One region of the Ralstonia sp. R-29 genome, then DNA from elsewhere that is predicted to be linked to it. Evidence: predicted binding sites of a transcription regulator. Region 1 holds the regulator's gene; each other region holds the start of a gene.
The links. The regulator FliA, encoded in region 1, starts transcription of late flagellar genes. The targets are predictions, from matches to a motif close to CTAAAGTTTNNNNNNNNNNNGCCGNTA.
Positions count from the first base shown of each region.

Region 1 (10,053 bases):
GCGCTGCTGTTCAACGCCAACAAGGTGTATGACCGCGAAATCATCACGGGCATTGGCGACTACATGCGCTCGACCCGCGTGACGTGGGACGTGTTTCTGGAAGAGGATTTCCGCTGCCGCCTACCCGGCATCGAGCGCTTTGACGGCGACGGCATCATCGCGGATTTCGACGACCCCACCGTGGCCGAAGCGCTGCGTGACTGCCCACTGCCGGTGGTCGCCGTCGGCTCGTCGTATGAAGACGCCGCGCACTACCCGGCCAACGTGCCCTACGTCGCCACGGACAACGGCAAGCTGGTCTCGCTGGCCTACCGTCACCTGATCGAGGCTGGCCTGCAGCACTTCGCGCTGTACAGCCTGCCCCAGGCGCCAGAAAACCGGTGGGCGCAGCAGCGCGAGTTGGCCTTTACCCACTTGCGGCGGCTAGACAATCCCGCCGCGCCCATCGCGCAAGAGATCTACCGCGGCCTCTCAACCAGCGCGCCCACGTGGCATCAGGCGATCAGCCAGTTGATTGAATGGCTGCGCGGCTTGCCCAAGCCCATCGGCATCATCGCGGTGACGGATGCGCGGGCGCGGCATCTGCTGCAGGCGTGCGTGTCAGCGGGGTTCGCGGTGCCGGAAGAAATCGCCATCATCGGCATCGACAACGATCCGCTCACGCGCACGCTGAGCCGTATCCCGCTGTCGTCCGTCATTCAGGGCACCATGGAGATGGGCCGCACCGCCGCACACCTGCTGCATCAGATGCTGGGCGGTGCCCGTTTGGGAGAATTGGCGGGCCGGCAGATTCTCGTGCCGCCGGTTGGCATCAACGTACTGGCATCGTCCAGGCACCAGCCACTGGCCAGCCCGTATGTCATGCGTGCGCGGCACTTCATCCGGCAATATGCCTGCCAGGGAATCAAGACCGAGCAGGTCGCGGACTACGTCGGTATCTCGCGCTCCTCGCTCGAAGAACACTTTCGTCGTGAATTGCATTGCACCGTGCACCAGGAAATCCTTCGCCATAAGCTCGACGCCGCCAAGCACATGCTGGCCAGCCGCGATGTCGCCACCGCCGAGGTGGCGGTGCGCTGCGGCTTTACCTCCCCGCAATACATGCACGCCGTATTCCGTCGCGAGCTGGATTGCACACCACGTGAATACCAAGAACGCACCATCGCACAGGGCCAATCATGAGCATCGCGCAAGCGCTTTCCACCTACGCGCCGGTCGATGGCACCATCTCAACGACAACTTGGGGGCGATTGCCCGGCGGTGAACCGGTTCGGTTGTTTACGCTGCGCAATGCCCAGGGCATGCGTGTTTCGATCAGCGATCTCGGGGCGACGCTCGTCTCATGGCAAGCGCCCGACCGTGGCGGGCGCCTAGGCGAGATTCTTCTCAACCACGAATCGCCCCTCGCTTACCTTGAATCGGCGGGCTTCCTGGGGGGCTTGATCGGGCGCTGGGCCAACCGCATTGCCGGCGCGCGTTTTACGCTCGATGGCATCGACTACGCGCTCGATCGCAACGAAGGCGGCAATCTGCTCCACGGCGGCGCAACCGGCTTTCATCGCGCGCTGTGGGCCACTGACGAGCAAGACGGCACACTCGTCATGCGGCTCACCTCCCCCGAGGGCGATGCCGGATTCCCCGGCAATGTCGCCGTGCAGGTTCGCTATGCATTGGATGACGACGGCACGCTGTCGATCGATTACGAAGCGCGCACCGATGCGCCCACGCCCGTCAACTTGACGAGCCACGGCTATTTCAACCTGAGCGGCAAACCCGGCACCGACATCAAAGGCCACATCCTCTCCATTGATGCCGACGCGTATTGGGAAGTCGATGCCAAGCTGATTCCGACGCGGCTATCCAGCGTCGCCGGTACGGCATTTGATTTTCGGCAGGGGGCGCCGATTGGGGTCCGGCTGGATTGGCCCCACGCGCAACTCGCGCAGGCCGGTGGGTTCGACCACTGCTTCGTGCTGCGCAACGCAGCGTTGAACGATGCCCTGCAAGTGCGCCCGGTCGCGCGGCTGTATGACCCCGGCAGCGGCCGCGAGTTGACGGTGCTGACAGACCAACGTGGGCTGCAGTTCTACTCGGGCCAAAAACTCTCGGGCACGCACGCGCCACGCAGCGGCTTGTGCCTGGAAGCGAGCGCGTATCCGAACCACGTCAACATGCCCGACGCGGAAACGGTCATGCTCCGGCCCGGCGCGGTGTATCGGCAGCGCACCCAATATCGCGTGTCGATTGCCCGCGAAACGTGAGGCGAGCAGGCTAAATTTCAGTGCGCCGCAGCGGCGCCATGCATGACCTCGTGCGCGTCGCGAATGCCGTTGAACCACGCATTGAGTACCACCGCCACCAGCGTGCCCATCACGATGCCGCTGTGGGTAATGGGCCGCATCCAATCCGGAAAGTGATGGAAGAAGGCCGGCGCCAACGTCGGCATCATCCCAAAGCCGACCGACACGGCAATGATCAGCAGGTTATGGCGCTGCTGCTGGAAATCCACCATGCCCAGCATGCGAATGCCGGCAGCGGCCACCATGCCGAACATCACCAGCCCCGCGCCGCCCAGCACGTATTGCGGCACCGAGGCCACCACATACGACAGCTTCGGAAACAGCCCCAGCACGATCAGCAGCACACCACCGGCCGCCGCCACATAGCGTGAACGCACACCGGTAATCGACACCAGCCCGATGTTCTGCGAGAACGACGTATGCGGGAACGTGTTGAACACACCCGCCACCACCGTCGCCAAGCCATCGGCACGCAGGCCATTCGTCAACTCGTTGCGCGAGATTGGTTTGCCGACCACGTGCGCCAGCGCCAGGAACATGCCGGTCGACTCCACCAGCGTGATCACGATCACGATGCACATCGAAATGATGGCCGACAGCTCGAACCTGGGCATGCCAAAGTGGAACGGCGTCACCAGCGTCATCAGCGGCGCGGCGCCTGCATCCGCCAGCGACACCTTGCCGAAAGCGGCGGCCACCAGCGTGCCCGCGACGATGCCCAGCAGCACAGCGATATTGCACAGCAGGGCGTTGCCGAACTTGGTCAGCAGCAGAATTGTCACCAGCACCAGCGCGGCAATGGCCAGGCCAAACGGATCACCAAAGGCCGGGTTCGGCACCATCTGTTTCACGCCGTCCACCACCTGCGGAATCATCTGCTGACCACCCGCTGCCCAGTTGATGCCCACGCTCAGCAGCGAAAAGCCGATCAGCATGATCACGGTGCCCGTCACCACGCGCGGAAACAGGCCCAGCAGCCGGCCCATCAGCGGTGCAATCGCAATACCGAACACGCCTGAAACGATGGACGCCCCAAAGATGCCCGGCAGCCCCATGCCGGGCTCCACACCGATGGCGATCATGGGTGCCACCGCGGCAAACGTCACCCCCATCATCACCGGCAAGCGAATCCCGAAGATCAGAAAGCCGAGCGACTGGATGAGCGTGCCGATGCCGGCTGCAAACAGGTCGCAATTGACCAGATAGGAGAGATCGCTCTTCGACAGACCGAGCGCATTGCCGACAATCAGCGGCACGGCAATCGCGCCGGCATACATCACCAGCAGGTGCTGCAGGCCGAGCGCGAACAGGCGCGGCAGCGGCAAGCGCTCGTTGACAGGGTCCACGCAGGTGGAGGACGCAGGCGAAGGGTGGCCGGGGGATTGGCGCATGTTTTGTCTCCGGATGCCGCCCCCCTGTGCGTGCCGGGGAGCGTGCTTGGGCAGGCCGCGCAAGGCGCATCGGCTGCCAACATGTGTGTGACGTGATGCCGCACATTTGCCGGCAATCTTGGAGACCGCGTTTGTATCTGTCAACAATATGCGCCGTCTTTTGTGTACATATTTTGGGTTCATGTACGCGCGTGCGCTTCGAACATCCCCACGCCCTGGTAGAACACGCCCGAATCCAGCCGCACCTTGTAGAGGATGACGCACCGCAACAGGCCGCTTTCCGCTACCACGGGCGTGAGGGTGTACGTGTTGCCCCCGAACGGGCTGCCGCCTTGGCACGCGGCCCCCAACCCAGGCTGGTAGTGGCGGATCAGCAGAGTGGCTTGCGCGCCGTTTGCACGCACTTCCACGCTGCCGATCAAGCGCAAGACACCGTTCTGCCAGACCATATCGAGCGTGCCTTGCGCCTGCCCAACAGGGCCGCTGCCGGCCGCCACGGTAGGCGATGTGAAGGTACCCAGACACCCGAGTGCGGTGTGTCGGCGCAGCAGCGCGGTGCTCTGTTCGACCACGGCGTAGTGGCATTCCCCGGCATCGCCGGCGATGTGCCGCACATGTCCGCCCAAGCGCGCCTGGCCATGTGTCCAGCGCCCGTGCATATAACCGCGTAGATGGAGAACGTCAGCCAGTTCGGCGGCGGCGCCAATCAGCTGATAGTCGTTGATGCCGACAATGGCACCCGAGGGAAGTTGCGCCAGCCGCGCGACGCTGCCGCTGGTCTGTCGCGCCGGCCCACCCAGCACAAACCTGGGCGGCGCACTCGGGCGCGATGGCCGGGGAGAAAACGTGGCAGCCCGGGCATCGGCCAAGCGGATGATCTGTCCGCCATGTCCGGGTTCCTGACAACCTGTCAAGCCACAAACGGCCCCCCTTTTTGATGCGCGGCCTGCGCATCCGAAACATCAAGTTGACCGGCCAAGTAAGAATCTGAATGCATGCGGGTTCTATGAGGAAGGGTTGACTGCCGCGCCCCGCTTGAAATGTGCCGCGGAGCGCGCCTCGGCGAGGCCGTTTCAGCCTAGGCAGTGGCGCATCCGAAATTCAGAAACCAACAGAAGTTGATACTTCTTGATATTCGAGCCGCTTCCCTCACCTGGGTGGCTCGTCCACCCCCTGCGACGCCATGGCCAACCCCCACTACGATCCATCCAAACCCCACCACACCCCCGACGGATTCCGCAACCGCTACCCGCACCCCCGCACGAACGGCGATTTCTGGAAATGGCAGCAGGAGCGCCGCCGCCTCAATCTGCCCAAGCCGCCCACGCAGGACCTGTCCTGCGTCGCGCCCAATCTGGCCGCCGTGCACCGGCCGCCCAACGTGCCGCAACTCACCTGGATCGGCCATGAAACGCTGCTGCTGCAGATCGACGGCCTGAACGTGCTGACCGACCCGGTGTTCTCCAAGCGCGCATCGCCCCTGCCCTTTGCCGGGCCACGCCGGCACCAGCCGCCCGGCCTGTCGCTCAAGCAATTGCCGCATATCGACCTGGTGCTGATCTCGCACAACCACTACGACCATCTCGACAAAGCCAGCGTGCGCGCGCTCATGCGCCAGCCCGGTGGCGCACCGATGTTTTTCGTACCGCTGGGGATCGACCACTGGTTTGCGCGCAACGTGCGCGGCACGCGCCTGTCGGGTAGCAACGCCAACGTACGTGCATTCGATTGGGATGACGAGGCGAACTTCGGCCCATTCACCGCGTATTTCTGCGCCGTGCAGCACTGGTCCGCACGCGGCCTGTACGACCGCAACCACACGCTGTGGGGCAGTTGGGCGCTGCTGCATCCGCAGTTGCGCTTCTGGTTCTCGGGGGACTTGGGGTATTCGCAAGACACACGCGACATTGGCGCGCGCTTTGGCCACTTTGATGTGGCGGCAATTGCCGTGGGTGCTTACGAGCCGCGCTGGTTCATGAAGTCCCAGCACATTGATCCGACCGAAGCCGTGCAGGTGATGCGCGACATCGGCGCGCAACAGGCCGTGGGCATCCACTGGGGCACGTTCCCGCTGACGGACGAAGCACTCGACCAGCCCATCACCGATCTGGCGAACGCGTTGAAGGCGGCCAACGTGCCGGCCGAGCGCTTCACCCTCTTCCGCCACGGTGAAACGCGCGTGTGGGATGCCGAGGCAGCGCGCCTTGTCACCGAGTTGCACCAAGAAAAAACGCGGCCGCGAGATGACTCGCTGGCCGCGCAATAGAAAACTGGCAGCGTAGAACTGCGCCGAGATCAGGTCGGCGTCGGCAGCCACGCGCGGTCGCGCAGCTTGGCGCGAATGCGGGCAATGGCCTGGCTGTGGATCTGGCACACGCGCGATTCCGACACGCCCATCACGGCGCCGATTTCGCGCAGGTTCAGATCCTGCTCGTAGTACAGGCTCATCATGAGCTTTTCGCGCTCGGGCAGACCTTCGATGGCGGCCACGACCGATTCGCGCAGGTCGTGGTCCAGCAGTTGGTCCAGCGGCGTGGCGTCGTTCTCGGCGGCGCGGTTTTCGATGAAGGCGTCGGCGTCTTCGCGATCGAAGTCTTCGTAATACAGCAGCTGGCTGCCTTGCAGGTCGACCAGTTGCTTCTGGTATTCGGCCAGCGACATGCCCAGTGCAGCAGCAATCTCGGTTTCCGTAGGTGCACGGCCCTTCTGCTGCTGCAGCTTCTGGATCGCCTGCTCGATCGTGCGGGCATTGCGGCGCAACCCGCGCGGCAGCCAGTCGGAGCCGCGCAGCTCGTCCAGGATCGCGCCGCGAATCCGCTGGGCCGCGTAGAACTCGAACTGCACGCCCTGCGTTTCTTCGTAGCGCGACAGCGCATCGAGCAAGCCCATCATGCCGGCCTGGATGAGGTCATCCAGTTCTACGCTGGCCGGCAGCTTCACCATCATCTGGTTGGCGATGCGGCGCACCAGCGGTGCGTATGCGGCCATTTCGTCGGACTTGGTCTTGCGACCGGTTGCGGTGTACATATCCATGCCTGCCTTTGGCGCTTCGTTCATGCTGCGCCTCAATAAACCATCTCGGCCGCACGCGCAGTGGCGTGGGGCGTCGCTGTCGGTGCCGATATTGACGTTGTTGTCTGTGTCTGCGCCGATGCCTCCACCCGCGACGGCACGGTTTGACCGATGCCCTCCTCAGGCTGGGCCCCGGCGCTATGACTGCTGGCCCAGCTCAGCATCTCTTCGGCAAGCTGGCGGAACGCCATGGCCGAAGGCGATGCGGGAAACGCGCTCGCCACGGGCTTGCCGAGCGAGAGCGCCAGTTCTACATGCCGGTCCTCCGGGAGGTAACCAGCGAAATCGATTCGGGTGTTCAGGTACTGGCCCACGGTGTTGGCCAGGTTGCTGAACACGCGCAGGGCGGAATCCACCGAATGCGCGCCGCAAACCACGGTGCGGATGCCGGCGCCGCTACCTTGCAGCACGGCGGTTTTCTTGAGCAGCGTGTACGCGCTCTTGATGCCTTCCGGGCCATCAGTGAAGGTCAGCAGCACGTCGTCGCAAGCCTCGGCCACGGTGGCGAGCGCGCGCGTACCGAAATGCGCGGCCACCAGCGTCACGTCCGCAGTGTCGTCGTACTGTTCGAGCATGCCCGTCACCGCCAGCATGGTCTGCGCGCTCACCACGGCGGCGTCGCGGCCCATGGCAGACAGCGCAATGCGCAGGTTGTCGACAAAGTCATCCACCTGCTCTTGCTCGCCGATCACCAGCACGCGGCGGCTGGCTGCCTGACCGAGCATGCGGCGCAGCCCGGCGGCTTGATCCTTGGCGAAAGGTGTGGTCATGCTCGCCCCCTTGTTCAGGCGAAATCGAAAGCGGCCAGGCCGGGTTCGCGGCTACGTGTGGCGCCTTGCGCCACCAGCAGCGACTCGTCCGAATCCAGCGCGAACGACGATTGCTCGGCGCCCGCGCGGAACGTGCGATGCACCAGCAGCTTCTTGTTGGGCACCGCAATGTCTTCCGGCACGCGCTGGCCGTACGACACGTAGTGCAGCGGCAGGCGGCGGCGGATCATCACGTCCATCGCGTGGCCCACCGAGGTGGCCTCGTCGATCTTGGTGAGGATGCAGCCCGCGAGGTTGGCGTCACGGTAGGCGCTCACCACCTCGTCGAGCGTCTTGCCGTTGCTGGCTGCGTTCAGCAGCAGCAGGCGCTTGATCGACGGGCCCACGGCGTGCAGCATCGCCATCTGTTCGGACACGGCGCGATCGCGCTGGCTCATGCCGATGGTGTCGATCAGCACGACGTGCTTCTCGCGCAGATCGTTCAGCGCCAGGCTCAGGTCTTGCGCGTCTTTCACGGCATGCACCGAGACGCCCAGGATCTTGCCGTAGATGCGCAGTTGTTCGTGGCCGCCGATCCGGTAGCTGTCGGTCGAGAGCAGCGCCACGCGCGATGCACCATGGCGCAGCACGAAGCGCGCAGCCAGCTTGGCGGTGGTGGTGGTCTTGCCCACACCCGTCGGGCCCATCAGGGCAAACACGCCGCCCTGGTCGAGCAGGCTGTTTTCGTCCGACACGGTGGCCAGGTTCTTTTCAATCGCGCGCTGCACGAAATCCAGCGCGCCTTCATACGTATCGTGCTGCGGCATGTTCTCCAGCACGTAGCGCGTGAGCTGCGCCGAGAAACCTGCATTCAGCATGGTCTGGAACAGGCGCGTACGCACCGGGTCGCCCAGCTTCACACCCAGCGAGGCGAGGCTCGACATGGCATCGGTCAGCGTGCTCTTGAGCACGTCGATCTCGCTGACCATGCGGCGCGTCATGGCATCGCTTTCGGCTTTCAGATCGGCCTTCAGGTCCGCACGCAGATCGGCCTTCAGGTCGATGGGTGCGCGCTGCAGGCTGACGTCTTCGCGCGGGGCTTCAGGCTGCTTGGCCATCGTGTCCTCCATGCGGACAAAGACGTTGGAGGGGTTGAAGGCGTCGGCCGACTTGCGCGACTGCGCTTCCACGCGTTCGGCAAAGTCGCGCAGCGTGGTCGGTTGCGGGTCTTGCTCGCGCGCAAACTGGCGCGACGGTTCACGCGGGAGTTCACGGCGCGCGGCCGGACGCTTGACCGGCTCGGCAGCTTCGTCTTCCTGCACCACGGTGCGGCGGGCGATGAACTGGGCGGTGCTGGCCAGCGTGTCGGCGGCGTCCTTGTTGGCACGGTCCAGCGACAGGCTCGCCAGCATGCGGGTGGATGCCGTCAGCGGATCGTTGGCCGGCGTATCTGCCGACGCATTGAGTGCGACATCGTCATCCACGCGTGTTTGCAGCGTGCGGCCGGCCGGCTTGGCTTGGGCAGCAGCGGCGGCCTCGGCGGCGGGCGCCTCTTCCTGCGCGGCGGTGCGGCGCGAGGCAATGAAGCGATTACGCAGGCGGGCCAGCGCGTTGGGTGCAGCACCTTGCGCGGCGCTGTGGTCTGCGGCGGCCTGGGCCGGCGTTTCGGCAGATGCCTGGGCGACAGCCTCTGCGGCAGGTGCCGGCTCGGGAATCGGCTCGGGAATCGGCGCGGGTGCCATCGGGCGGCGCTGGGCGCCCTTGGGTGCCGTCGAATGGGTATCGACCAGGGCATCCACATGCGTGTCGGAAGCGGCGATGACTTCAATGCCGCCCGGCACGGCGCGATTCGAGAGAATCAGCGCGTCGTCGCCCAACTGGTCGCGGACTTTGCGCAAGACGTCACGCGACGTCAGTCCGGTAAATCGATGCATTTTCATGCGCGGCCTCCAAGCATGGCGACAACCTTAATCGTTCGGTGATCTGGAATTTCTGCGTGCGACAGCACGCGCAGGCTCGGTGCAGCACGCTTGAACAAGCGGGCAAGCATCGGGCGCAGTGCGGGCGGTACAAGCAGGACGCCCGTCTGACCCATCTGTTCGTGCTGGCGGGACGAGTCCGCTGCCGCTTGCATGAGCGAGTCCGCGAGTTGCGGTTCAATCGGGCCGGCATTCGAGCCAACGACGCTTTGCAGCAAGATGTTCTCCAGATTCGGGTCAAGCGTGACGACCTGCATTTCGGTCTTGTTCGGAAAGAGCTGCTGGGCAATCGCCCGGCCCAGCGCCACACGCACGGCGGCGGTGAGTTCGGCGGGGTCTTGCGTCCTGCCTCCGTGTTCCGCCAGCGTCTCGACGATGGTGCGGATGTCACGGATGTGCAGGCCTTCGTCCAACAGGTTCTGCAACACCTTCTGCACGGTCGCGACGGGCAACAGCTTGGGCACAACGTCTTCGACCAGCTTCGGTGCTTCCTTGCCCAAATGATCGAGCAACTGTTGCACTTCCAAACGGCCGAGAAGCTCGGTGCTATGGGTGTAAATCA
Region 1 covers NZ_CP184378.1:47,682-57,734, reverse strand. The annotation lists gene ACN9M1_RS17490 (XylR family transcriptional regulator) at 1-1,182, shown strand, start outside; gene ACN9M1_RS17485 (aldose epimerase family protein) at 1,179-2,261, shown strand; gene ACN9M1_RS17480 (nucleobase:cation symporter-2 family protein) at 2,279-3,691, opposite strand; gene ACN9M1_RS17475 (hypothetical protein) at 3,871-4,605, opposite strand; gene ACN9M1_RS17470 (MBL fold metallo-hydrolase) at 4,875-5,957, shown strand; gene ACN9M1_RS17465 (RNA polymerase sigma factor FliA) at 5,987-6,748, opposite strand; gene ACN9M1_RS17460 (MinD/ParA family ATP-binding protein) at 6,757-7,533, opposite strand; gene flhF (flagellar biosynthesis protein FlhF) at 7,548-9,452, opposite strand; gene flhA (flagellar biosynthesis protein FlhA) at 9,449-10,053, opposite strand, start outside.

Region 2 (10,053 bases), 840 kb from region 1:
CGCGTTCGGCAGACGGATCAGTTCAATCGGCGCCAGATCGTTCAGCAACGGCGCGATGTGGGATAGTTCGACATCCGGGTCGTTCTGCCCAAGGGCTGGCTCACGGTGGGTCAACTGCGCGCGCGCGGCTTGCGTGCCATAGATCCGCGCCCGTCCGGACACCACGCGCACCACCACGCATAGCGAGCTGGGTAGCGCCGCTTCAAGCGCGCGCAGCGCGGCATGCAGCCGTTCCCCCAGCGATGCGGCCGACGGCAGTGTGGACAGCAGATGGTCGAGATGTTCGTGCGGTAGCGCTGCGCCAATCGCCTCCGCGCTCAGCAGGCGCTCGCCCGCCTTGCCGGGCAGTTGCGCATCGAGTGGCAGCGGCAACCCGTGCACGACGACCTGCTGCGCGGGCAGGCCATCAAAGCGCGTGGGCGTGACGGTCAGCCGCACCCCCACCGGTTTGCTGGCGGCATCCAGAGAAATGAGTGAGGTGAGTTGCGCTGCTGACATGCCGGTCGAGGCGGGCATATCGATGTCGGCTTCGACGTGGTCGGTTGCGCTGAGCCAGGCCGGCACATCCAGGAAGAAGCGCGAGAAGGGCTCGCCCAGCAACTGATCAGCCGACAGCGCACGCACCATGCAAACGCCCGCCGCATTGGCATACACAATGCGGCCCTCCAGGACGACATAGAGCGGAACGGGCAGGCTTTGCGCCGACAGCGGGTAGGAAAGTTCGTCTTGCATCCCACGCTCCAACCAAGAGGTTGCCCAGGATACTGCCCCACGCAAGCCGCGCGCCGCGAGACGGGGGCTAGCCGGCAGAGGGCGGGGCAATGCCATTCATGATGCGCAAAAGTTGTGAGTCGCGCAAATTGTTAGTTTGTGGTCGATACAACACATTGGGGCGATTTTAGTGACGGTCCAGCGCCCGGCTGGCAACGCGCCCGTTAAAGCGGTTGGCATTGAATCGTTTGCCGTAGGCGCAGATTCAGTTCTATCTGAGGGTTTTTGGCGCAGAGAAACACCGCTCGATCCGGCGCGGTGTGCATTCCCGTCCAATGGCACACATCAATACATACGTGCCCATTGTCACGACGAAATCGACGCTGATGCATTCGATTGAACGTTCTGGAAAGAAACGGGTCGTGGTCCCAAACAAGACGCGTCCCCGCAGGGCAAAAACTAAAAGCAGAGCGTCAAAGCGGCGTGGCAAGCGCGGGTTCATCGGTGTCTCATCCAACGGTCAGCCAAGGCGTGCACTGCGTTGAACTGCCTTTTCTGCCGGTCGCAAATCGACATGCGGTGTCTACGAAAAAGGGCTTTTGATGTCGCGCTCCGGGTTGGATGCATTCGGTATAGCGTGCACGCGTGACTGCGTGTGTGGTACGTCGGCGATGCCGAGCAATGGCGCTGATGATGCGGGTCGCGTTGCCGGAATTGCGGGACCCGGTTGCCCTTGCTATGGTGATTGCACTGATGAAATGCAGTGCGACATCGGTTTGAGGCCATCGCGTGACGGCGTACGTTAATCCGATGCATCAATCGGACTTTTCGGGTGCAATGCTTAGCAGTCGATGTACCTGAATTGGTTTGACACGGAGTTGAACGCTTGATGGCCCCTCAGGTTGTAAGCTCAAGAATGTTGAAATTTCATTTCAGTTATGAATACAATTGATCTAATATCTGATCCACACCAGACTTTATCGGGAGCGCATATGGCGACATACAAGGAATTGATTGCACAAAAGGCTAAGTTGGAAGAGCAGATTGAAAACGCTCGCGCCAAGGAACTGGAAACCGTGATCCAGCAAGTGCGCCAGACGGTTGCCGAATACGGCCTGTCGGCTGAGGATCTGGGCCTGGCACCGCGCCGTGGCCGCCGTGCCGGTTCCAAGGCTCCGGTACCGGCCAAGTACCGTGATCCGAAGACGGGTGCAACGTGGTCGGGCCGCGGCCGTGCGCCGGCCTGGATCGGCAAGAACCGCGACAAGTTCCTGATCGCCTGATCTGACTGACCGCGCCCAGTGCGCGTCAAGCTCGGATGGCCCACCCTACGGTGGGCCGTTTTCATTGGCGCGCGCGATCCACGTTCCTGTATAACAACGGCATGACGCCTCGCCTGCCCAAATACCTTGAACTGGCCGACCGCATCCGGCTCGACATCCTGCACGGCGCATTGCCCGCCGGCAGCGTTGCGCCCAGCGAGAACGAAGTCGCCCAGCGCTACGGCGTCTCGCGGCTGACTGCGCGCCGCACGCTCAATGAACTGGCGGCACGTGGGCTGCTCAAGCGCTCGCGCGGGCAACGCAGTGTGGTGCTCGATCGCGTGGGGCCGCATCGGCCGGTGCTGTATGCGCCGGGCCAGTCCGACGCGGCGCTCGAGTATGTGCCCGGCGCCGTCTATACGGTGAGCGTGTTCCGTGTGGAGCAGGCTGATGAAACCGTCGCCACCGCGCTGGGTTTGGAGGTGGGTGCGCAAGTGGCCTTCGTGGAGCGCCGCGCGCAGGTGGGCGGCCAACCGATCATGCTGCTGCGCACGTGGCTGACCTCCCGGCTGGCCGCCATGCTGGAGGCGCGCGATTTTGAGGACCGCCTGTTCGTGCAGGTGTTCCAGCGCGCCAATCTGACCATCGCGCGTTCGCGCGAGGCGCCCCTGGCCTGCGTGGCCGATGCCCACCAGGCTGCCCAACTCGACGTAGCGATGGGCGTACCGCTGGTCCGCGTGCGCCGCATCGGCTATAGCGGCGCCGACGTGCCGATCTCCCTCACGTATTGCGATTTCTCGCCCGAGCGCTACACCCGCGAAGTCGACATCCGCGTGCTGCAGAACGACTGAACCGGCACTGCGCCAGCACGGTGCAGAAACCGCGTCGCATACCCCTGTGAGGGGACTTGTCTGCCCGGGGTAGCCAAGCTGGACAGCGCCCCTTTTTCATCCAAGCGCCCATTTGCTGTGTTGTGACGCCGTCGTGCTGCACTGGCACGGCTGTTGCATTGACTCGCCCCGATTGTGCGGGGCGGGTTGAGCCGCCTTCCCTGCGAAGCAATCCACTCAGCCGCGAATGATGGCCTTGGCCGGAGAACGCGGATTGAGGAAATCGATGCCTGCCAAGGCGCGATCTGGTCGGACATTCGCCCAAAACCTATCTGACGCAGAAGTGCGGGACGAATGCAGATGGATTCTTTTTTGCGATTCACTACTCGGGGGAAATCAAACACTATGACAACACATCAGAAGACGGCGGCGGGCAAACTCACTGCCTGCGCCTTGACGGCAGTTGCGCTGTTGATGGGGGCAGCAGATGCGGGGGCAGTCGAATGGAGCGATACCTCAATCGGCTATCGCTATGGCACCCAATTCGCAGAGCCGTTTGTGGGTGACGGCATTCACAAGAACATCTTCAACTTCACGCACGCCAGCGGATACAAGTACGGCACGAACTACCTGAACGTCGATTTCCTGCAGTCAGACAGCAAGGACGCCAACGCGCAGGAAGCCTATGTCGTGTATCGCCACACGCTCGATATCGGCAAGGTGCTCGACAAAAACCTCAGCGCCGGGCCGATTCGCGGCTATGGCCTGACCGCCGGCTTTGACTGGAACACCAAGAACGACCCCGGCTACGCATCGAAAAAGCGCATGCTGGTGGTCGGGCCGACGGTCATGATGGACGTGCCGGGTTTCCTGAACATCAGCCTGCTGATGCTGTGGGAGAGCAACGAGCCGGTCGGCGTCACGAGCCGCTACCACTACAAGGCCCACCCGATGCTCAACGCGGCATGGGGTATCCCCATCGGCTCGACGGGGCTGTCGTTTGAGGGGTATGCCAACTACATCGCAGCCAAGGGCAACAACGAATTCGGCGGCGGCACCGCGCCGGAGCTGAACATCGACGCCATGTTGATGTACGACCTGGGCACGCCTTTACATCTGGGTAAGAACACGCTGCGCGTGGGCATTGAATATCAATACTGGCGCAACAAGTTCGGCAACCCGGCATCGGTACCCGGTTCGCTGGCAAAAACGCCGATGGTGCGCGCGGAATACCACTTCTGATGGGCTGCCGCCGGTACCGTTGGTATTGGCGGGCTGTTTCCTTGTCACCGCCCGCGTGTCGACAGCGTGGGCGTGGGTTGCCAGCGGCGTCCGAAGATTCGGGCGCCGTTTTTTATGGTGGAAGCTAACCGAGAGCGGTTAACCGGTGCGCGCCAACCGTATCGGCGGCTCGGCCGGTTGTGGCGAGTTCAACAGCATGGCGCCGCGCTGGGTGGCCACGAACACCGCCTCCGTCCGGCTGCGCACCTCCAGCCGGCGATATAGCGCATTGATATGCGCCTTGGCTGTCGCCTCTGAAATGCTCAGCATGCGGCTGATGGTTTTGACCGGGTGCCCGCGCGCGAGCAGCACGAGAATCTCATATTGCCGCTGGGTGAGCCCCAGTAATGCGGAATCGTCATGGCCATTGGATGCGCCCGCCGCCGAGGATGCGGCGCGGGCCAACACAACGGAGGCGGGTACATAACGGCCGCCGGCCAATACCAATTCCAATGCTGCGGCAATCAATTTGCCGGAATAGCTTTTCAGCAGATAGGCAGAAATATTCAATTGCATAAGCGCACGTACGTGCGCCGCTGAGTCGGTTTCACCCAGCACGGCAATATGTCTCGGATGCGGCTGTTGCAGCAACCGGGAGAGGGCTGGCAGATCGTCGATGCCCGGAATGGGCAGGCCGATCAGGGCCAGTTCGGCGTCCGCATGCGCCGCAAGGTTTTCAAAAAGTGCCTCGTCCGGCTCGACGCTGACGACCTCGGAAATGGCCGGCAAGGACTGCAAAACGTGGGTGGCACCGGCGCGCACCAATGGGTGCGCCTCGACTACGATTGATTTCACTGCGCCGCCTGTCTGGTTATGGTTGTTTGCCCATGACCGGAATCAGCCGTGGCCTCGTCCATTTGGACCGGCGCGATCCAAATACATACAGACGTGGCTGGTGGAAATGCAATGGCGCGCGGTTTCGGTATGTTTCCCCGTTCAACCGGTGGTCACCGCAGTACGGTGCCGCCGGGCCAAAACCTTGCTACGCCATTCAGGCGCAATTCCCTTCCGGTTTTCTTATTTATGTCGCCAGGCGCGGGGGATATACCCCGCCAAAATCCGCAGAATAAATCCCCAGCATGCTTGTTGCACCCATCAATGGGATGTAAACCTTTTTGTTTACCCCGATTGGATGTGTGCAAGACCGGTATAGATATCAGGATCAGGCGGCAGCAGCTAGCCCCACTTCACGCCCATTGACTCGGGGCGAAATTGGGGTCTGCGGTGGCGTAGGACAGGCGGGGAGCGTGGCGGCGGTGTGCCGCCGGGGCTTATTGCGCGACGACCGAGAAGCGCGGCATCGACAGCGGCTGTTTGCCGTCGCGGCCGTAGGGGGTTCCGCCGCCATTATTGGCTGCGTGCAGCACGGACAGTGCATTCTGCGTGGCACGCAGGCGCAGGTCGATCAGGGCGCCGTTGTCGATATTGCGCTGGCGCAGGGCGCGGGCCAGGGCGAGGTTCTCGTCGAACAGGCGGCTGGCGGTTTCGTCCGAGCGCAGGTATTTCACCAGCCCGTATGGATCTGCGCCGCCGTGCTGCGCCCACCACAGGCGGCGCTCACGGTCGGCTTCGCCCAGGGCGGTGAGCTGGTTCTGCTTGGTTTGGGTAATGCGCTCGAGCTCGGCCATGTCGCCATCGCGCAACGCCTGGCTTTCGGCTTCCAGGGTTTGGGTGGCGGCGCGCAGCAGTGCCTGCTCGTCGGCAAGGGTGCGGATCAGCAGCGTGTTATCCATGGTGGCGACCTATCAGCGTGGGGAGCTTGGGCAGCCGCCGGCCCGCATGGGCTGAGCGCCACCCCGCCGCGATCAGCCCATGCGGGCCGGCGGCGTCATCAAAAACGAGAGACAGGCGCGGGAAGTGCCCCGTCAGGCCTTTTTGCTTCGCGTCGAGAGCAGCGACTGGGCGTCGGACAGTGCCGCATCGGCGATCTTGCCGGCGTCCATCTTCAGCGTGCCATTCTTGATGGCGGCGCGAATCTGCTCGACGCGTGCTGCGTCGAAGTCGCCACTGCCCACTTGGCGCGAGACTTGTTGAACGGAGAGCGACGGGGTGTCGCCACTGTGGCGCGTCGAGCCCGCAGCCGTGCCGCTGGCCGACGGTGTGCTCGTGGCGCGGCTCGACCCGGACGTGGCGTCCTTGGCCGGCACCACGGCGGGCGCGTTGTTGACGATATGGTTGATTTTCACAGGTGTCTCCGAAGAGCGCGTTCATCCTAACACCCATATCGGCCAACCCCGGCTCAAACTTTAGAGCCGCTAACAAAGCCGCCCTGGCGTCGTTGCGCCTCCCGCAGTGACCAACACTCGGTACGCTTGTACTGTCTGCGTCGGCACGCCTAGCCAGGACAGCTTTGTTAGCGGCTCTTAGCGGCGGAATGCGATTGCACATCACACTGTGAAAGTGATCGGTTCGCATCAAACCAAGCTCAAAACTGGACGGCGACCACGCCAACCGACTGCGCAATCCCCGAGATGACGTTGCCGTTGGCGGTGCGCACCTGCGCAACTTGGCCAATGGCCGCCTGATTCAGCGCCCGTCCGTCACTTGTGACTTGGAAGCCACCTCCGTCGGCGACGAGTTTGACGGTCTGGCCCGCTTGCACGGCGATGGGCAAGCGCAGGCTCTCGGCGCGCAACGGCTGGTTGGGCGCCACGCTGGTGACGAGTACGCGGCCCACCACGTCCGCGGGCTGCTGCACCACGGAGGGCGGCAGCGCAGACAGATCGCCCGTGCGGGCTTCCAGGTCGCCCATGTCGAGCGTCTTGCCTGGCGACAACTGATGTACGGCCACGTAATACGTTCCGCTGATCTGAATCGTGGCCGGCACCCATGCCGCCCAGGCGTGCGGCGAACGGCAGCGCACGCCCACTTGTATACGGCCGCGCAGGCGGTTGGCGGCGGGCAACATCAGGTCGATCTGATCACACGGCTGGTTGGCGATGCGCGGGTCGACGGGGCCGACTTCTACCGAGGCGCGCGGGGCGCCGGCGTCGTTGGTGCCGCCCAGGATGTCCAGTTGCGATTGCAACTGCTGCTGAATCTGCATCTGGATGGCGGTCGGGCCCTGGATGGTCGTCGCCGGCTGGGCGGGCATAGGCTGGTTGGCGGCGGCTGGCGCATAGCCCACGCGCATCATGCCCTGCGCGTGCGCCAGGATCGGGTGCGCCAGGCTGGCGAGCACGCCAAGCGCCAGCATCACCATCAGCAGCAGCTTGCGCTGGCGGGCCGCCAATGGCATGGCCACGGCACGCGTGCGCCGGACAACGGCGAGTGTCGGGTGGTGCGCGCTGCGTGCAAACCGCTGTGGCATGGCAAGCCTCCATCAAAAGTCCGGTGAAGTGTAGCCACGCGCTCGGGAGAGCCAAATGCGGAAATGTCGGCCAATCCCCCCCTTATTCGGACGAATGCACTTGCGCACCGGCCCCTAGACTTTGCAACGTGGTGAAGTCCCTGGCGTTGCGCGGTGTCTGGTTGTGCCTCGCGTGACCTGTCCTGGTGGTCGTGTTCGTGGCGGCTGCTGGATCGCAGACAGTCCTTTTCCACTGAGGTGCATGACGGCAACTCAGCAGCACGCGGTAACAAGCGGTTTTTGGAGACGGCATCGGTGGTTTTGAAGGGGCCGCCGGTGCCGCAGTCTCCACCCCCAACGGAATTTGGAACACAAACCCGGCGGGCGCGCCACAACAGGGCGCCGCGCGCAAGGAATACAGACATGGTCGACAAGCTGGATCAGTTGTTCGGTTTTCAGGAGCAGGCGCTGCACTTGCGTTCGCAGCGGCACCAGATCCTGGCCTCGAACATCGCCAACGCCGATACGCCGAACTACAAGGCGCGCGACTTTGATTTTCAGTCTGCGCTGCAGAACGCGGTCGGCCAGCAAAGCGGTAACAGCCTCCCGATGATGGCAACGGCGGCCGGTCACTTGACCACCACCGGCGCCCCGGCAGGCGATGTGACGCCGATGCAGGCGTCGCTATCTCAGCAGACCAAGGCGCTGCAAGGTGAGGTGCAGTACCGCACCTCGCAGCAACCGTCGATTGACGGCAACACGGTGGACATGGACGGCGAGCGCATGCGCTTTGCCGACAACACGGTGCGTTACGAGGCCGACTTGAACATCGTGACGCAGAAGATCAAGTCGATGCTGGCGGCCATCCAGAACAGCTAGTCCGCTGAATCATTGAAATGGGAGGTGAAGGACATGCCATGGGGGATGCAGCGCTAGGCGCAAAGCGCAGCAATAGCTGGCTATTGCGAGCATTTGCAACGACGCGATGCGCCCCGATGGCATGGCAAGCACCGACCAATTTCAGTGATTCAGTGGACTAACACGACGTATAGGGCAAGACGACCGCGCAGCAGTCAGGCGCGGCGAGAAAGAGGGGCGGGAGTGATGTGGCGCCCCGGGCCAGGCAGATCTGGCTCGGAGCGCGCCCTCACAACGGCAAGTTAGACCCGGCAATCGCGCCGGGCACAGTATTCAGAAGACAGCGGAACCAACATGTCGCTATTCAAGGTGATGGATGTGGCTGGCAGCGCGCTCACCGCGCAGTCCAAGCGCATGAACGTAGTGGCCTCCAACCTGGCCAACGCCGAGAGCGTGACCGGCCCGGACGGCACGGCCTACCGCGCCAAGCAGGTGGTATTCACCCCCGCGCAGCAGACCGACGGCGATGCCTATGCCACCGGCGTGTCGGTCGACCGTGTGGTGGAAGACACCGTCACGCCCATGAAGCGCATGCACCAGCCGGGCAACCCGCTGGCCGATGCCGATGGCTACGTGACCATGCCCAACGTGGATCCGGTCGAAGAAATGGTCAACATGATTTCCGCCTCGCGCTCGTACCAGGCCAACGTGGAAGTCGCCAACACCACCAAGACGATGGCCTCCAAGGCCCTGACCCTGGGCCAGTGATTAGGCCAATGAAGGGCCCCCATCCTAGCGAGATACGAACATGACCGTCAGCGCAACCAGCAGCACCGGCAGTACCACGAACACCGGCAACCAGCTTGCCGTCACCAGCGGCACCGATCTGCAGAACACGTTCATGCAGCTGCTGGTCGCGCAGCTGAAGAACCAGGATCCGCTCAACCCGATGGACAACTCGCAGATGACCTCGCAGTTGGCGCAGATCAACACCGTCAACGGCATCCAACAGTTGAACACCACGATGACCAACATGGCCACGCAGAACGCCGCCACGCAGGCGTCGTCGCTGATCGGGCGCAGCGTGCAGGTGCCGTCGTCGTCGCTCACGCTGGCATCGGGCACGGCCAACTTCGGGATTTCGGTGCCCAACGGCGCCGACGATGTGGTGGTCACCATCAAGGATGCGCGCGGCAACACCGTGCGTTCCGTCGATCTGGGCCAGATGGCGCCCGGTAGCGGCAGCTACGCCTGGAACGGCAAGAACGACAGCGGCACTACGGTGGCCGACGGTACGTATTCGATTTCGGTCTCCGCCATGCTGGGCGGCAAGACCACCACGGCCAACGCCACGGGCGCCGACAAGGTGACGGGCGTGACCATTACCAACGGGACGACGCAGCTGCAACTGGCCTCGGGCAACACGGCCAAGCTGTCGGACATCACGACGATTCAATAACGCGGCGAACACCGCTTCCATACTTTCTCGGGAGAACACAATGGGATTCCAGCAAGGCCTGAGCGGTCTCGACGCCGCCTCCAAAAACCTCGACGTGATCGGCAACAACGTTGCCAACGCCAACACCGTCGGCTTCAAGAAGGCAACCGCCGAGTTTGGCGACGTGTACGCACGCTCGCTGGTGGGCGCGTCGGACACCCAGATCGGGCAGGGCGTGAGCGTGACCAACGTGTCGCAGTCGTTCACGCAGGGCAATGTGACCATTACCGGCAACCCGCTGGATATCGCGATCAACGGCACGGGCTTCTACCGCACGGTCGATACGAGCAGCGGCCAGGTGTCGTACACGCGTAACGGCCAGTT
Region 2 covers NZ_CP184378.1:1,240,840-1,250,892, reverse strand. The annotation lists gene ACN9M1_RS22850 (putative bifunctional diguanylate cyclase/phosphodiesterase) at 1-732, opposite strand, end outside; gene ACN9M1_RS22845 (H-NS family nucleoid-associated regulatory protein) at 1,704-1,994, shown strand; gene ACN9M1_RS22840 (GntR family transcriptional regulator) at 2,096-2,824, shown strand; gene ACN9M1_RS22835 (outer envelope protein) at 3,278-4,045, shown strand; gene ACN9M1_RS22830 (LuxR C-terminal-related transcriptional regulator) at 4,184-4,879, opposite strand; gene ACN9M1_RS22825 (flagella synthesis protein FlgN) at 5,356-5,817, opposite strand; gene flgM (flagellar biosynthesis anti-sigma factor FlgM) at 5,950-6,270, opposite strand; gene flgA (flagellar basal body P-ring formation chaperone FlgA) at 6,510-7,394, opposite strand; gene flgB (flagellar basal body rod protein FlgB) at 7,797-8,252, shown strand; gene flgC (flagellar basal body rod protein FlgC) at 8,586-8,999, shown strand; gene ACN9M1_RS22800 (flagellar hook assembly protein FlgD) at 9,040-9,690, shown strand; gene flgE (flagellar hook protein FlgE) at 9,731-10,053, shown strand, end outside.
Region 2: the regulator FliA is predicted to act here: its motif matches at 6,307-6,333, upstream of flgM (flagellar biosynthesis anti-sigma factor FlgM).

Region 3 (10,053 bases), 890 kb from region 1:
GCTGGTGTCACTGGTGGACATTACGCAGATCCGCGAGGCGCAGCAGCGCATCCGGCATCTGGCCACGCACGACACGCTCACCGGGCTGCTGAACCGCTCTGCGCTCGAAGACCGGCTGGAGCACGCGCTGGCGATTGCGCGCCGCAATCATTCGCGGGTCTCGGTCATGTTCCTGGACCTGGATCGTTTCAAGAACGTCAACGACACGCTGGGCCATCAGTTTGGCGACATGCTGCTGCGGGAAGTGGCCGCGCGCCTGCAGGCCTGCGCGCGCGAAGCCGATACCGTCGCCCGGCTGGGCGGTGATGAATTTGTCGTCATGCTTGAGGCGCTCGACAGCATCGGCACGCGCCGTGTGGCCGAGCGCATCCTGTCGGCTCTCAGCGCGCCGTTCTATATAGAGGGGCAGGAGCTGTATCTGGGGGTGTCGATCGGCATTGCCGTGGCACCGCACGACGGCGACGACCCCAACACGCTGCTGCGCAAGGCCGACGCCGCCATGTACCTGGCCAAGGAACGCGGGCGCAACAACTTCCAGACCTTTACGAGCGATCTGGACGACCGTGTCTCGCGCCGTTTCCGCATTGAATCGGGCCTGCGCCGCGCCAGCGACCGCAACGAGTTCTACGCGGATTACCAACCGCGTGTGGACGTGCGCAGCGGCCGCATTGTCGGCGTGGAAGCGCTGATCCGCTGGAACTCGGCCGACTTCGGCCAGATGATGCCCGGCCAGTTCATCCACGATGCCGAAGAGACCGGGTTGATTGTCGAGATCGACCGCTGGATCCTGCGCGCCGCCTGCGACCAACTCGCGCGCTGGCGCCGCATCGGGCTGCCGCACTTACGCATGTCGATCAACCTGTCCGGGCAGGCGTTCAGCTCGGGGCAACTGAGCACCATGGTGCGCCGGGCGCTGTCCACCAGCGGTTTGCCCGGCAATGCGGTTGAGCTGGAGATGACCGAAGGCATTCTGATTCGCGACGATCCGTCATTGCATGCGCTGCTTACCGAGCTGCGGGCGATGGGCGTGTCGCTGGCGCTGGATGACTTCGGCACGGGGTATTCATCGCTGTCGTATCTGCATCGCTTCCCGATCGATACGCTGAAGATCGATCGCTCGTTCGTGCAGGATCTGCCGCACGTGGCGGAGCGCGCAGCCATCACGCGGGCCATCATCATGATGGCGCAGGCCATGGGCATGAAGACCGTGGCCGAAGGGGTGGAGACCACCGGGCAGCTCGAGTTCCTGCGCGAAGTGGGGTGCGATGAGTTTCAGGGCTACCTGCTCGCGCGCCCGCTGGAACCGACCGCAGTGCAAGACCTCGTGCGAGAAAACGCCCGCCGCTATGGAGAGCGCGTCCCACGGTTTCTATAAGTCTTGAGTCAATTTAGGGTGTCCTGGAAAGCGTAGCGAGCGGCCCTAGCTTGGTGGGAGAAGCGCAGCCGTCATGGGTACGGCGAGCATCGCACCGCCAAGATCGGGCCGCGCAGTAGCTTTACGGGGCGCCCTATAGTTGCAGGCCGTTGCTGACCACGTACACCGTCAGCTCGGCGTTGTTGCGCAGCTTCATTTTGGACAGCACGCGGCCACGGTACACGCTGACGGTCTTGGCGCTGATCTGCAGTGCCTCCGCAATTTCACCCAGCGTGCGGCCGGAGCCCAGCATGCGCAGCGTCTGGAATTCGCGGTCGGAGAGGATGTCGTGACGGGGCTTGTCCCAGTCGACATTCAGGTTATCGGCCAGCACCTCCACCAGGTCGGACGGCAGGTACTTCTTCCCCTTGGAGATGGCGTTGACGGCCGCGAGCAACTGCGGCTGGCTGGCGTCCATCGGCAGGTAGCCGGAGGCGCCGGCCTTGAGTGCGCGCACGGCCAGCAACGCTTCAGGATGGCGCCCGAGCGCCAGCACGGCCAGGCGCGCATGTTGCTGGCGCACGGCCTTGATGGTCTGGAATTCGTCGCCAGAGGCCGATTCCACTGAAAACAGCATCACGTCCCACTCGCGCTCGGCGAGCAGGTCGTTGTTGGCGTTGCGCAGGTCCGGCACGGCCTCGATCTGCCGGGCCAGGCGCGAATCCTTGAGGATCTGGCGCAGGCCGACACGGGCAATATCGTGCGGTTCGACGATCAGGACATTGAGCATGATGGGCGTTGCGGTCAAACGGCTCGCGTTGAGCTCTTCTACCCGCCGGAGGGCTACGCGCTGCTGTGCCTTGCCGGAGGGGCTTGCAACTCCCCATCTGTGCGATAGCGCTCTCTATAGATAGGCACGGGGCGCTTTGGGTCTGGTCGGTCGAGTATAGCCGAGGGGCTGCCGCCCAAGAAGCCGGCCCGGTGCCTCTTTTGGAGGGGGCGCCGGTGGGGAGCAACCCGGGGTGCCCGCCAGCCCAAACCGCCGCTCGCGCACAAATTTGTCAAGGCGACCCTAAACTTTCTCTGGAGGCCACCGATAACCTGAGTACAACGCAGACCTGATCCCCTTCAAGTTACAGGTCACGTTGCCCGGCCTAGCCGGAACGAGCAACCAATCGGGCAACAACGCCATCGGGAATCTTAGGAGCCGTCATGTCCCTCAGCCTTAATACCAACATCTCGTCCCTGCAAACGCAACAAGCACTGGGGGCATCGAAAGATGCACTGCAGACCTCGCTGCAACGTTTGTCGACCGGCCTGCGCGTGAACAGCGCAAAGGATGACGCCGCTGCTTACGCTGTGGCCTCCAGCCTGACGACCACGCTGAACTCGCAAACCCAGGGTATCCAGAACGCCAACAACGCACAGTCGTATCTGCAAACGGCCGACTCGTACCTGGGCCAGGTTGAAAACAACCTGCAACGTATGCGCCAACTGGCTGTGGAAGCCAACAACGGCGGTCTGTCGACCACCGACCAGGCCAACCTGGACAAGGAATACCAACAGCTGGCTACCGCCAACAAGAACATCGAGACCAACGCCAACTACAACGGCGCTAAGCTGTTCGACGGTTCGGTGACGTCCACGACGTTCCAGTACGGCCAAAACGCAGCGACCGACGCAGCAACCGTCACCAACGCCAACCTGGCCAGCTTCGGTACGCTGTCGGGCACGAGCGTGACGTCGACTTCCAACGCCACCGCAGCGCAGGCCAAGATCGACGCCGACCTGGCCAGCCTGAAGGCAGCACGTGCTGACCTGGGCGCGCAGCAAAGCGGTCTGACCTCGACCATCAACACGCTGACCTCGTCGAACACGGCGCTGTCGGCCGCCAAGTCGGTCATGATCGATACGGACTACGCGTCGGAAACGTCGAACATGACGCGTCAGAACATCCTGCAGCAAGCGGGTACGGCCATGCTGGCGCAAGCCAACTCGGCACCGAACAGCATCCTGAGCCTGCTGAAGGGCTAATCGGTAAGCTGGATGCAGCCTGGCCGCCTGGCGGTTGGGCCATAGGCCGGCGCTCTTCGGGGCGCCGGCCTTTTTCTTTTGTCGGATACCCCCTCTTCTTCGTGGGTGGCGTTCGCATAACGTGCCCTAAAGAAGCGGCAGCCAGTGCCGTTGTGTAGAGAGACTTCCGCTGGCGCAGACGCTTACTCGACCTGATCATGGCGACCACCACCACCTCTTCCACGAACGGCAGCTACGTTCCACCGATTTCAATTCCTGGCATCGGGACGAGCATCGACGTCAACTCGCTGGTCTCCAGCTTGATGAGCGTGGAAAGCCAGCCGCTGACGCAGCTGCAGACGCAGCAAACCTCGTACCAGACGCAGCTCTCGGCCGTGGGCACGCTCAAAAGCGCGCTATCGACCTTCCAGACTGCGCTGTCGAGCCTGACCAGTGCGTCGAACTACAGCGGCATGAAGGCGAGCGGCTACGACACTTCGGTGCTCAATGCATCGGTCGGCGGCTCAGCCAGGGCTGGGTCATACGCCGTCAATGTGACGCAGCTCGCTCAGTCGCAAGTGCTGGCCGCGCAAGGCCAGACCTCCACCACGGCGGCCATTGGCGGCGGGTCGTCCACGACGATCTCGTTTTCGTTCGGCTCGGTGTCTGGCGGCAGCTTTTCTGGTGGCAAATACACGGGTTCCACGTTCACGCAGAACGGCAACCTGGCGGGCGGCTCCATCACGATCGACTCGTCCAACAACACGCTGGCGGGCATCCGCGATGCCATCAACTCGGCCAACCTGGGTGTGTCGGCCAGCATCGTCAACGATGGCAGCGGCTCACCGTACCGCCTGGTGCTGACTTCCGCGGCCGGCGGGTCCAATTCGGAGATGAAAATCTCCGTGTCGGGCGATGCCACGCTGCAGTCGCTGCTCTCGCAGGACCCGGCCGGCACGCAGAACATGACCGAGGTGACCACGGGCCAGAACGCCCAGGCCACCATCAACGGCATCGCGGTGCAGAGCCCGACCAACACGTTGTCCAACGTGGTGGACGGCACGTCGTTCACGCTGGCCAAGACGGGCAGCACCACTGTGACGGTGGCCAACGACCCGACTGCCACCACCACAGCCGTCAACAACTTCGTGAACGGCTATAACGCGCTGCGCACGCAACTGAATACGCTGACCAACATCGACACCGCCAACAAGGCCAACAACGGCCCGTTGGCGGGCGATGTCAGCACCAAGACGCTCATCAACCAGATCACCGACGTGCTGGGCCAGGCGGTCGGCACAGGCAACTACCAGTCGCTGGGCAGCGTGGGCGTGACGATGAAATCTGACGGCACGCTGTCGGTCGACAGCTCCAAGCTGTCGGCCGCTATTGCCGCGTCGCCTAGCCAGGTCGCCGGGCTGTTTGCCGGCACGGGCTCGGCCACCGATTCGCTGGTGAGCGTGCCGACGTTCTCGGACACCACGCAGTCGGGCAGCTACGCCGTCAACGTGACGCAGCTGGCCACGCAGGGCTCACTGACGGGTTCGGCTGCGGCCAATACGACGATCACGGCCGGTGTGAACGACACGCTGGCGTTCACCATCAGCGGCATGGCCGTCAACGTGACGGTGCCGGCGGGCAGCTACAGCGCAACCAGCTTGGCCGCGCAGATCCAGAGCCAGATCAACGCGTCGACCACGCTGCAGAACGCCAAGGTCACCGCATCGGTGTCGGCCAATGCCAGCGGTGTGCTGAGTATTGCCGACAGCCAGTTTGGTTCGGTGTCGTCGGTGTCGGTGTCGGGCAATGGCGCTTCGTCGCTTTTTGGGGCGAGCCCCACGGCCACCGCTGGCGTGGATGTACAAGGCACGATCAATGGCGTGGCCGCAACCGGCTCGGGCCAGAACCTGTATGGCGCCACCGGCACCGCTGTCGACGGCCTGACGGTGAGCGTGACCGGCGGCGTGCTGGGCAGCCGCGGTACCGTCACGGTGCAGCGCGGGTATGCCGCACAGCTCAACACGGTGATGAGCGGCCTGCTCTCATCCACCGGCATGGTGCAGAACGAGACCGATTCGATCAACAACTCGCTCACCTCGCTTGCCAGCCAGATCACCAACATGCAATTGAAGTTGAGCAACAAGCAGGCGCTGTATTACACGCAATTCAACGCGTTGTCTTCAGCGGTGGCGAGCATGACGAATACCAGCAGTTACCTGACGACGCAGCTCGCGGCCATCGCCAAGCAGACTTCGAGCAGCAACTAAGTCAGGCTGCGTTTTAGAGCAACAACCCAAAATAAGACAGACTACAGCGAGGACCTTTTCCATGTACGCTGCACGCCGTGCCATCGGTGCCTATGCGCAAGTCGGTATCGAGACATCCGTGGTCGATGCCAACCCCCATCGTCTGATTGCCATGCTGTTTGAAGGCGCGCGCGCTGCCCTCAACGTGGCTGGTATCGCCATGGAGCGCGGCGACGTGCTGGCCAAGGTGCGCGCGATCGATAAGGCCATTTCGATCATCGGGCAGGGCCTGCAGGCGAGCCTCGATCACCAGCGCGGCGGCGACATCGCCGTGCAACTGAACACGCTGTATGACTACATGCTTCGCCGCCTGCTGGTGGCCAACGCCAACAACGATCCCGCCATCCTCGCCGAGGTAGACGGCCTGCTGGTACCGCTGCAGGACGCATGGCTGGCCATCGGCCAGAAGGGCCCGGCTGGTCAACCCGGCGCCGCCGTGGCAAACAGCCACCTGAGCGTGGTGAGCTGATAGCGTGGCGTTGAGTGAAGCGACCTTTGACTGAATTCGGCCCAACTGGAGCCAATATGCACCGGAACATCCCGATCAAGGACAGCGAAAGTCTGTTCATCTGCTACGAAGCCATCGCTCGCCTGACCGCTGAAATGGTCGGCGCGGCGGAAGTGGGTAACTGGGAAGTCGTCAGCACACTCGAACGCGAAAGCGCCGCCTATGTGGATGCGCTGCGCCGTTCCGAGCCGCATCCCACGCTGTCGCATGCCGACATCGAGCGCAAGCGCACGCTGCTCGTACGCATTCTGGAAGACGATGCTCGCGTTCGTGCGATGGTGTATCCGCGTCTGGAGCGCCTGCAAAAGCGCATCGACACGGCACGACGTGCCACCACCGCCAGCAACGCTTATGGCAGCATGGCGCGTTATTGAGACGGGTTGTTCTGCAGTTGTTTTGACAGCGTCAGGTAGTGCTCGGATTTGCGTGCGAGCGCCTGGCTCTGCATCTGATACACGATCGCCAGTTGCTGGGCGGCGAGGAAGCTGCCCCGGCCGATGACGCTACCGTCCATCTCCGGCTGATCGCCGATCTCCAGGCACCGGGTGAAGATCTGCTCCGCCAGCGGTAGCCACTGGGTGGCTGCTTCGTCGGGGTGCTTGGCCGCCGCATCCAGCAAGATCAATCCCAACGCAAAGCACAGATCTGGAAAGTCCGGCCACGTTTGGATGCCGGCATCCGCCTGGGCGAGGGCCTCTTCCATTCGGCCTGCCTTGCCCAGACTGTACACATAGCGCAGCGTCAGGTTGCGGCGGTACGGGGCGTCCTGCGGCGCCAAGTTGGCCGCACGAGTGTAGTAGTCCGCTGCCTTTGCGTAGTCCTCATGATGCAGCTCGGTTTCTTTCCCGAGCTGATACAGCACATACGGATCATCTGGCCGATGCGCCAGTTCATCGAGCAGTAGTTGCGTATTGCGCTCGCCTTTCTTTTGCATCTGGGCCGCGGTGTAACCGTCGTGACGGATCACGATCGGTACGCGTGCCGCCGGCAATGACGACACCGGCTGCTCGTGAATGCGCCCCGTGTAGTGCACGCCGCGCGGCAGCACCCGGGGGATCCACGCAATGAGTTGGCTGGCGGATTCCGGTGCATCGGTATCGTTCTTGACGCACACCACGCCTAGCGAGGGATTTGCACCCGCCAGCGTGCGCAGATATTCGCCGCCGCTTTCGAGCCATTCGTCCGCGTCGAGGATGAGGTTCCAGCCGGCATCGGCGGCTTGCAGCGCAGCGTTGCGTGCGGCGGAGAAATCGTTCGCCCAGGTCATGTGGCGCACGACTGCACCGCATGACTCGGCAATGGCAGCGGTGTCGTCGGTGGAACCCGTATCAAGCACCACCATGCGATCAACAAAGGGCTTGGCACTGAGCAGGCAGCGCGCGATGCAGGCGGCTTCGTTGCGGGCGATGACAACCAGGGCCAGATTGGCGGAAGTGGAGGACGCGCTCATTGGCGGTCGTCCGCCGCGGCGAGGGCGTCGAGCAGCTTGCGCAGGGTGTTGCGCGTGGCGCCAATTTCATCCAATTCCAGTGGAATCTTGCAGGCCAGCGCTTCCGGCACCTTCGCGGCACGCTCGCGCAGTGCGCGGCCAGCGTCGGTCAGTTCGATAACCACGCGGCGCTGGTCATCCGGATCGCGCGTGCGGGTGACCAACCCTTGTTCTTCCAGTCGCTTGAGGAGCGGCGTGAGCGTGCCCGTGTCGAGGTACAGCGTGCGGCCGAGATCGCCCACGGCGCAGGGCGCCTGCTGCCAGCAGGCCAGCATCACCAGGTATTGCGGGTAGGTGAGGCCCAACTCGTCGAGCAAGGGGCGGTAGAGGCGCGTCAGCAGGTGGCCGGCGGCATACAGGGGAAAGCAAAGCTGCTGATCGAGCGCCAGCACGTCGTTCACGGAAAACTCCCGGGGGGACGGTCTGGCGCCCGTGCGGCGAGTGCCGCATCGGCCTCAATGAGGCTCAGCGCGTGACCGTGTTCAATTGGACGTCAATATTGCCACGGACGGCATGCGAATAGGGGCATACGCCATGTGCGGCGGCTACAAGCGCTTCTGCCGTCGCCTGATCTACGCCGCCCAGGGTTGCCGCCAGCGATACGGTCAGCGCAAACCCGCCGTCCTCACGCGGGCCGATGCCCACCGTGGCCGTGACCGACGTCGAAGCCAGCTTGATCTGCTTGCCGCGGGCGACATGCAGCACGGCGTTCTCAAAGCACGCCGCATAGCCGGCGGCAAACAGTTGCTCGGGATTGGTCGCGGCACCGCCTGCGCCGCCGAGTTCGCGGGGCAGCGAGAGCGGCAGGTCCAGCGTGCCGTCTGCACTGCGAACATGGCCGGCACGGCCGCCTTCTGCGGTGACTTGGGTTTGGTAGAGCGTCTTCATGGTCCGGTCCTCTTGTGTCGGAAGCCCGGTCGGCGACATGTCGGCCGGGGGTCATCAAAAAACGATGATGCAATAATATTGTGTGCAATATAAATTGCAAGGGAAATTTCCGGGACACGGAACGACGCAAGTCGCCCCGGGCGGAGCCGGGGGTGAACCAGGTGGCGTCAGATCGACATGCTCATGATGCTTTGGTACGCCGAGACCAGTTTGTTGCGCACCTGCACGGCGGTCTGCATGTCGATGTTGGCCTTCTGCAGCGAGAGCATCACGTCGTGCAGGTCGACGTCGTTGTTGCCCATCTCAAAACTGCGAGAGATGGACTCGGCTTTCTGCTGAGATGCGTCGACACGATCCAGCGACGACTTGAGCACCGAGCCGAAGTCGACGCTGGGTTTGCCGGTTCCACCGCTGGCGGTGCTGCTTCCAACAGTGGACGGCGCCAGCACGCTGTTCATCAGCGAGACCACGGAATTGGCGTTGGAGAGATCCATGTGAATGTGACTCAGGGAAATTTAGCGAGCGTTTCGAGTTCAGACACGAAGCAGACTTCGTGGCCTGCCGGCACTCGGATGTCCATCGGGATCGGCGTGACCACGATGGTGTGGTGCGGAATGGCGTCGTCGTCGTCCAGCACCAGGAACTCCGTTCCGGCAAAGCCTTGCGCGTGGTGGAAGATCTGCAGCGGCGCGCGGCGCAGGGTGGCGTACTTGGGCTGCTCGGGCTTGAACGGGTCGAGCTTGGTCAGGTATTCGAACGCGGCGTTGACGCGGTACAGGTCGTAATGCGCGGGCAGGTCGGCCACTTCACCCAGTGCGCGGACGCGGTTGGCGATGTAGTAGTTGTCGATCCAGTTGCCGCCTTCATGCGTGCGCAGACGCAGCGCCACCTTCATGCGCGCGAGTACGAACTGGTTGATGGCGTTCAGCCACTCCGGTCGCTCGGCGGCCGGCACAGTGTGCGAGAACTTGCCGAACAGGTATTCCAGGCCGCCGCGATAGCGGTCCCATGCGTATTTCACTTCTTCGTTGCCGGCCTGTGCGCGGGTCTCGTCGGCAAAGTAGCGCGTGACCGAACGGTAGAACGGTGTCTTGCTGAAGTACACGGCACTGGAGCCGAGCATTTCCGCCGCGTGCACGAAGGCGTAGAACGCGTGCTCCGGCGCGCTGAAATAGATGCGGTTCATCACCTCGCGACGCGCGATGTAGATCTCCGGAAACAGGTGATGCGACAGTACCAGCGCCAGCAGCTTGGCATAGTCATGCTGCTCGATGAGGTAGTTGTCGTCCTGGCGGTAGAAGGCGGTCACATCTTCGCGCGATGGCAGATCATGGATGAGCCATGGCGCGAAGATGACATCCACGCCCGGGTTACGCTCGAAAATGTCGATGTTGTTGCTGATCTCGGCCAGGATCGGCAGGTCGTCGTCGGCGTGGTAGAGCACGTACTTGCCCTGCGCGCTGCGATAGAGCTGGTTCAGGTTCTCGGCCGATCC
Region 3 covers NZ_CP184378.1:1,191,420-1,201,472, reverse strand. The annotation lists gene ACN9M1_RS22585 (putative bifunctional diguanylate cyclase/phosphodiesterase) at 1-1,375, shown strand, start outside; gene ACN9M1_RS22580 (LuxR C-terminal-related transcriptional regulator) at 1,509-2,144, opposite strand; gene ACN9M1_RS22575 (flagellin) at 2,567-3,388, shown strand; gene fliD (flagellar filament capping protein FliD) at 3,586-5,634, shown strand; gene fliS (flagellar export chaperone FliS) at 5,696-6,142, shown strand; gene ACN9M1_RS22560 (flagellar protein FliT) at 6,199-6,555, shown strand; gene ACN9M1_RS22555 (glycosyltransferase) at 6,549-7,631, opposite strand; gene ACN9M1_RS22550 (MarR family winged helix-turn-helix transcriptional regulator) at 7,628-8,071, opposite strand; gene ACN9M1_RS22545 (organic hydroperoxide resistance protein) at 8,136-8,558, opposite strand; gene fliE (flagellar hook-basal body complex protein FliE) at 8,726-9,052, opposite strand; gene ACN9M1_RS22535 (glycosyltransferase family 2 protein) at 9,064-10,053, opposite strand, start outside.
Region 3: the regulator FliA is predicted to act here: its motif matches at 2,427-2,453, upstream of ACN9M1_RS22575 (flagellin).